Regions from separate parts of the Micromonospora sagamiensis genome, predicted to be linked through region 2. Evidence: riboswitches for the same ligand, from Rfam matches in the RefSeq annotation. Region 2 holds a riboswitch; each other region holds the start of a gene.
What was found. Region 2 has a riboswitch for cyclic di-AMP ahead of IGA62_RS04715 (coiled-coil domain-containing protein). Riboswitches for the same ligand answer to the same signal wherever they lie in the genome.
Positions count from the first base shown of each region.

Region 1 (2,256 bases), 2.4 Mb from region 2:
GAACCCCGACTTCTGGAGCGACCAGTCGCAGGCCCGCCCCTTCGGGTGCTCGTACGGCCCGCCCGGCCGGTAGCACCCGACGAAGAGGTTGAAGCCGGCCCGCTTGACCTCCCTGTACATGTGCAGGGTGCGCGGGGTGATGCAGCCGCCGGTGGTCGGGTCGTCCTCGGTGCAGCCCAGCGGGCGCCAGTTGCCGTTGCTGTCCCGCCCGGGGCCGATCCGGGCGATCGGGGAGGTGGCGTCCACCAGGCCACCGGTCAGCCCGACGCCGCCGACGAGGGCGAGCGACCGCTCCGCCTCGCGCTTGCGCTTCTGCAGGATGTCCGCCTGCTTCTGCTGCTCCAGCACCTCGGCGTCGAGCGCCTTCTTGGCCCGTTCCGCCTGCTCCTTGACGGCGGCGACGGCGGCGACCTTCTTGCTGTTGACCATGTTCATCTCGTCCAGCGCGGCGGCCCGCTTGACGAACGAGTCGGGCGTGTCGCTGTCCAGCAGCATGGAGGCGGGGCCGACCCGGCCGGTCATGTAGGACCGCACCGCGATCGTGGCCACCTGTGGGGTGAGCGCCTTCAACTCGTTCCGGGTCCGCTCGACCTCCAGGGCGAGGGTGAGCTGACGCTTCTTCGAGGCGTTCAGTTTCGCCTGGGCCTGGGTGTAGCTGCGGTTCGCCTCCTCGATGACCTCGTTGAGGAGCGTGGGCTGTTCTCCGTCGTGCCCCGACGGGCTCGACGGCTCCGCCAGTGCCGGCGCGGGCCCAGCGGCCACGGCGAGGGCGGCGATCACGACCACGACAGGTTTCAGCCAGCGGCGCAGGGGTGCCGTCACAGTTTTCCCTTCCGTCGACCGCCGACCGGGTTAGCTGACGGGTTCGGGGCGGAAGTGGCCCCTACCGCTGACGCGGATGCACCCCATGAACCTGGTTCCCCGGTTCGCCGGTGGGCGATTAGGCGGTGGCCCCGCTGGCGCCGGTGCGCGCCTTCGGCGGTAACCGGCAGCGAGGTTACCTGACGGCGGGCATGGGGTTCTACGCCCGGATCCCGACCAAAAGCGTTATTTCCCTAATGCTTTCCGTCACTCCTGTCACATTTGTCAAGATCAGGGCGGTTGGCGGTGACGTTATGGAGTGTCACCATGTCGGATCCGTGTCCGCCGAGCGGCCCGGAGCGGGCGCGGAATCGGTCGGTCCGGTGGCGGCCCGGGGGCCGCTCAGGGCGGCGAGGGCCTCGTCCCGCTCGCCGGCGGGCCGGGGCAGCCGGCGGGTTGGCGTACCACCCCGGCCGGCGGTGGTCACCAGGGCGGCCAGGCCGGTGGTGATCGGTACGGCGGCGATCAGGCCGAGCGTCGCGACGATGCTGCGGACGATCTCCTGGGCGAGGAACTCGCTGGTGACGATCTCGCTGACCCCGCGCGTGTCGGCGGTCAGCAACAGCAGCAGGGGCAACGACGCGCCCGCGTACGCGAGCACGATCGTGTTGACCGTCGAGGCGATGTGCGCCCGGCCGACCCGGGTGGCCGCCCGGTAGAGCTGGAGCCGGGTGAGACCGGGGTTGGCGTGGGCCAGCTCGGTGACCGTGGCCGCCTGGGTGACCGTGACGTCGTCCAGGACGCCCAGGGAGCCGATGATGATCCCGGCCAGGAGCAACCCGTGCAGGTCCACGTCGGCTTGGAACATCGACAGCGTGGTGGCGTCCTCGGAGCCGTACCCGGTGAGGTGGGTGAACGCGGTCGCCAGGCTGCCGAGCAGGCCGGTGAGCACCAGGCTGGCCAGGGTGCCGAGGACGGCGACGGAGGTCTGCGCGGTGACCCCGTGGGTGAGGTACAGCACCACGAACATGATCAGCGCGGCGCCGGTGACCGCCACCGGCAGCGGAGCCTGCCCGGCGCTGATGCCCGGCAGTACGAAGGTGAGCAGGATGGCGAAGCTGGCCGCCAGTCCGCCGAGCGCGGCCAGACCGCGCCACCGACCGAACGCGACGATGGCGACGGCGAACGCCAGCGCCAGCCAGATCAGCGGCTTGCCCCGCTGGTGGGCGGCGATGCTGTAGGCGCTGACCGTCGGGTCGGCCGGGTCGGTCAGCACCACCAGGACGATCTCGTCGCCGACCTCGACCGACGGCGCTCCCGGGCCGGCCGGCAGAGGGGTGTCGACCCGCTGTCCGGCGTCCGGCCCGGTGTCGACGGTGACCGTGGCGGTGCCGCACGGCCCCTCCGTCGTCCCCTCCGGGGTCTCCGGGGCGGGTGGGCAGGGCTCGGTCACCA
Region 1 is NZ_AP023438.1:3,545,453-3,547,708, forward strand. It holds gene IGA62_RS15655 (coiled-coil domain-containing protein) at 1-822, opposite strand, end outside; cyclic di-AMP (ydaO/yuaA leader) riboswitch at 827-957, opposite strand; gene IGA62_RS15660 (YibE/F family protein) at 1,124-2,256, opposite strand, start outside.
Region 1: linked by a shared signal. The riboswitch ahead of IGA62_RS15655 (coiled-coil domain-containing protein) and the one ahead of IGA62_RS04715 (coiled-coil domain-containing protein) in region 2 are both predicted to bind cyclic di-AMP.

Region 2 (2,256 bases):
ACCCCCGGGTGGGGGACGACGGGCCGCGCCGGGTGGCTCAGTAGACCGACAGGTGGACGTGGTTGGTGTGGTCGCTCGACGGATCGCCGTTGGCCCCGCTGTACGACTTCCACCCGCTGCTGGGCAGCCAGATCTGCCGGTACCAGATGACGTAGAGCACCCCGAGCCGGCTGGCGTTGTTCTTGAAGTACGCCGCCAGGTTGTCGCCGTACGTCTTGTCGCCGCCGGTGGCGTCGCCGCCGAAGCCGCTCTTCTGTGCGGCGAAGTCGCAGGCCCGCCCCTTGGGGTGCTCACCCGAACCGCCGGGGCGGTAGCAGGAGACGTACCGGGTGAAGCCGGCGGCCTTGGCCTGGTTGAGCGCGTGCAGCGTACGCGGGGTGATGCAGCCGTCGGCGGGCGTCGGGTCGTTGACGCTGCACGACTCGGGTGGCCAGGACCCGTCGGGGTTGCGCGGCGCCGGCTTCGCGGTGGCGGACCGGGTCGAGTCGCTGCCCCCGCTGGGGCGGGTGGCCGCGGTCTTCCGGTTGGCGACCACCAGGGCCTGCTCGGCCTGCTGCTTGCGCTTTTCCATCACCGAGACCTGCTTGCGCTGCTCGGTGATCTCCCGGTTCAGTGCCGTCTTCGCCCGGTTGGCCTGCTCCCGGGTGGTCAGCAGGCCGCGTAGCTCGCGGTCCTCGTTGGCGGCGACCGCGTCCAGCGCGACGAGCCGGTCCATGAAGTTGTCCGGCGAGTCGCTGGACAGCAGTGCCGAGGCCGGTCCGAGTCGGCCGGTCCGGTACGCCAGCCCGGCGATCACGCCGACCTTCTGGTCCCGGACCGCCAGGTCCTTCTCGATGGTGGTGAGCTGTTCGTTGATCTTCTGCTGGCGGGCGACCGACTTCGCGAGCGCGTCCTTCGCGTCGAGCCAGCCCTTGCTGGCCGCCTCGAGTTGGGCGCGCAGGGCGGGGGTGCCTCCCTCGGGGTCGTCGCCGGGGGCCTTGGCCGCCAGCGGGGGCGCCGCCGCGGCGGGGACCACGCCGACCGGCGTGGCCGCGACGCCGAGGGCGAGCGTCGCGGCGATCAGGGCCGCCATCCGGGCGGCGGTACGTCGTACGGGTGCCACTACTGGCATGCACATGTCCTTCCGTCAGCCGCCGACCGGGTTAGCTGACGGGTTCGGGACGGAAGATCCCTACCGCTCACGCGGATGCACCCCAAGGACGTGGTTCCCCGGCTCGCCGTCATCGGCGATTAGGCGGCGGTCACCGCAGGCGCCGGAGGGCGCCGCCTGGCGTTGACCGGGTCCGAGACTACCGAAGCCGGTGTCCCAGGGGCAGCGTTGGCCACACCACTCCCAGGGGTCCTCACCGGCATATCCGACATAGGCGGACAATACACGCCGAGATTTAAGTTTGCCCTAATTACCACTCGACCCGGTCACAGACGCCGGGCGACTGGCCGGGCTCGAGCTGGAGCGTGGCGTGCTCGATGTGGAAGTCCTCGTGCAGCGCGGTCCGCGCGGCGGCGAGCACGGTGCCGACCTCGGCCGTCGGGTCCGTGGTCAGGTGGGCCGAGACGACCTCCATCCCCGAGGTGAGCGTCCAGAGGTGCAGGTCGTGCACCTCGACCACGCCGGGGACGGCGCCCAGCCGGTCGCGCACCGCGCCCACCTGGAGGTGCTCCGGCGCGGCCTGGACCAGGATGCGCAGCGCCGCCCGGCCCAGCCGCCAGGTGCGCGGCAGGATGAAGACCCCGATCGCCACCGCGACCAGCGGGTCGGCCCACCACCAGTCGGTCAGCGCGATGACCACCGCAGCGGTGATCACACCGACGGAGCCGAGCAGGTCGCCCAGCACCTCCAGGTAGGCCCCGCGCAGGTTGATGCTCTCCTTCGCGCCCTCGCGCAGCAGCCCGAAGGCGACCAGGTTCGCCAGCAGGCCGAGCACCGCCACCACCAGCATCGGGCCGGTGGTCACCTCCGGCGGGTCGCCGAACCGGCGGACCGCCTCGACGAGCACGTAGACCGCGACCCCGGAGAGGAGGACGGCGTTGGCCAGCGCGGCGAGCACCTCCAGCCGGTAGAGGCCGAAGGTGTGCTGCGGATCCCGGCCGGCCCGTCGGGCGGCGGTGATCGCCGCCAGCGCCATGCCGATGCCGAGCACGTCGGTGAACATGTGGCCGGCGTCGGAGAGCAGGGCCAGCGACCCGGTGCCGAGCGCGGTCACCGCCTCGACCGCCATCAGGACGGCGAGCAGCCCGAACGCGGCCCAGAGGCGG
Region 2 is NZ_AP023438.1:1,159,730-1,161,985, reverse strand. It holds gene IGA62_RS04715 (coiled-coil domain-containing protein) at 38-1,111, opposite strand; cyclic di-AMP (ydaO/yuaA leader) riboswitch at 1,116-1,247, opposite strand; gene IGA62_RS04710 (cation diffusion facilitator family transporter) at 1,401-2,256, opposite strand, start outside.

Region 3 (2,256 bases), 3.2 Mb from region 2:
CCGGGACCTGGCCGACGTCGACGACGTCCTGGAGCGGCTGCTCGGCACCGACCCGCTGGCCGAGGCCCGCTGGGCGATGCGCACCCACTACCTCGGCGACTTCCCGGTCGAGTCGTACGCCGAGGGGTTCCTGTCGGCCGCCCGGGCGCACCTCGCGCCAGCCGCCGTGCCAGCCTCCCGCACCGGCGACACGCACCGGCCGGTCGGGACGGAGTCCGTCACCGGCTGAACCCGGCGCCCCCGCGGGTGGTAGGAGGGGTCCCCTGTTACCGCATTTTGAGGAGCAGGGGTCCCCTCCTACCACCGCAGCGGTTGCACCCCCGCGCGGGTCAGGCGGAGTAGCCGCGGGTGGCGGCCCAGTGCGCCAGGCTGATGGTGGTCATCCAGTACGAACCGGCGGCGGCGTTCGCCGGGTCCGCGATCTTGACGGTACGACCGTTGTCCCGGTAACCGACCACGGTCAGGTAGTGCCCGCCGGGGTAGGAGTGCCATCCGCCCGCCACGTCGGTGGCGGAACCGGCGATGTTCACCACGACGGCGTACCCGTTGCCGACGGCCCGCACCACGTCGGCCTGGAGCCGGTCCATCTGGGCCGGGGTGGCCGCGCCACCGGGGATCGTCCGGGTCCGGTAGACGTCCCGGCCGACGAGGTCGTTGAGGACCCGGGTGGTGTCCTCGGCGGAGTTGGTGCCGGCCTCGGTGGTGTTCAGCCGCCGGGCGAGGTCGTCCTGGCTGCGGACGACGTCCCGGGCGGTGAGCGCGATCCGGGTGGCGGCCGGACCGCAGTAGTAGAAGGTGGTCTGCTCCTGGTACTGGATGTCGAGCACCTTCGACGCGGGCGGCTTCGGCGGGGTGGGGCTGGTTGTCAGGTCCGGGTCCGCCGAGCGGGTGGCGGCGGGCGAGGCGGACCGGGTGGCCGGCGTCGCCGCGGTGGCCGGTGGGGTGGTGGCGACGGCGGACGGGGTGGCCGGGGACGCGGTGGCGCGGTCGCGGTGCCGGGAGGCGGCGGTCGACCGGTCCGGCTCGGCCGCCGTGGCGACGGTGTCGTCCCGGCGCACCGGAGTGTCGGGGTCGACGAGCAGGACGCCGGCGGTGGACGCCGCCACCAGCACCGCCGCCGAGGCGGTCACCTGGTAGGACCGGCGGGTTCGGAACAGGGTGAACGGTCGCGGGACCGGGTACTTCACGGATTCCTCCACGGAAGGCAGGGGTGGAGAGCGGCGCACCTCATCGGCGCGCGGACGTACCGCACGCGGGATCGACGGGTCGCGGAGGGTGCCCGCTCGGACGGCGTCTGAGGGCGGACGCCGGAGTCAGTGCCGGCGACGCGGACGGCCGGCCGGCGGCACCTGGGCACCGTGGAGGAACCGGGAAACGGGGGTGTACAGCACGGACTACTCCTTCCGATACCGCCTACCGGGTTAGCTGACGGATTCGGGCGGGAAGATCGCCCTACCGCGGGTCGGCCCCGCGGATTCACCCCGGACGTACGTGGGTCCCCGGCTCGTCGAGCACGATTAAGCGGGCCGGCGCGGTGTCGCCCTTTGCGACCTACGACCGCACCAGACGGGCCGACACTACTGATACCTCGATCCGCTGCCAACCCTCGTGAGCAGGCTGAACGGCCCCTCACACCCGGAATTTCGGTGCGTTGCCGGGCTGACGTCGCTCAATGGGACGAGCCGTTTACCAGTCATCGTCGAGGCGGTTACCGCCACGGGTCGGCACAACCGGGCCGCCGCACCGGGCGCGGAACGGGACGACCGGGGTCGAACGTGCCGCACGGCAGGGCGTGGCCCGGGTCACGTCACGATCCGGTCACGCCGCCGGCTGCGGTGACCCCGCAGTGCCACAGGGACCCCGCAGCGGCCCGGGAACGGGACCGGTCAGGTCAGGGTCAGCCCACCCGCGCCGGCCGCCACCGGGCAGCGGGACGGACCGCGCCGGGCACACGTCGGGACGCGGCGACGACCGTCGAGGTGCTCGCCCGGAGGCGCTCCGCGGCGAGGGACGCCTCCTCCGCCAGGGACCGCGCCGCCCTGGCGGCCACCTCGGCCCGCTGCCAGGCCGCCCGCTCCCGCTCGGCCGCCGTCCGGTACTCCACCCGCCGTAGGTCGCGCAGCACCCGGTGCAGGACCGCCTCCTGCACGACCGGGTGCAGACGGGGGTCCCACCCGTTGCGGCGGGCGAACACGTCGCTGAGCTCCCGCACCGACAGGTCCCCCCGCCAGTACGCGGCCATCGCGGACCGGTGCA
Region 3 is NZ_AP023438.1:4,927,299-4,929,554, reverse strand. It holds gene IGA62_RS21795 (CDP-glycerol glycerophosphotransferase family protein) at 1-229, shown strand, start outside; gene IGA62_RS21790 (C39 family peptidase) at 330-1,199, opposite strand; cyclic di-AMP (ydaO/yuaA leader) riboswitch at 1,396-1,534, opposite strand; gene IGA62_RS21785 (hypothetical protein) at 1,898-2,256, opposite strand, start outside.
Region 3: linked by a shared signal. The riboswitch ahead of IGA62_RS21790 (C39 family peptidase) and the one ahead of IGA62_RS04715 (coiled-coil domain-containing protein) in region 2 are both predicted to bind cyclic di-AMP.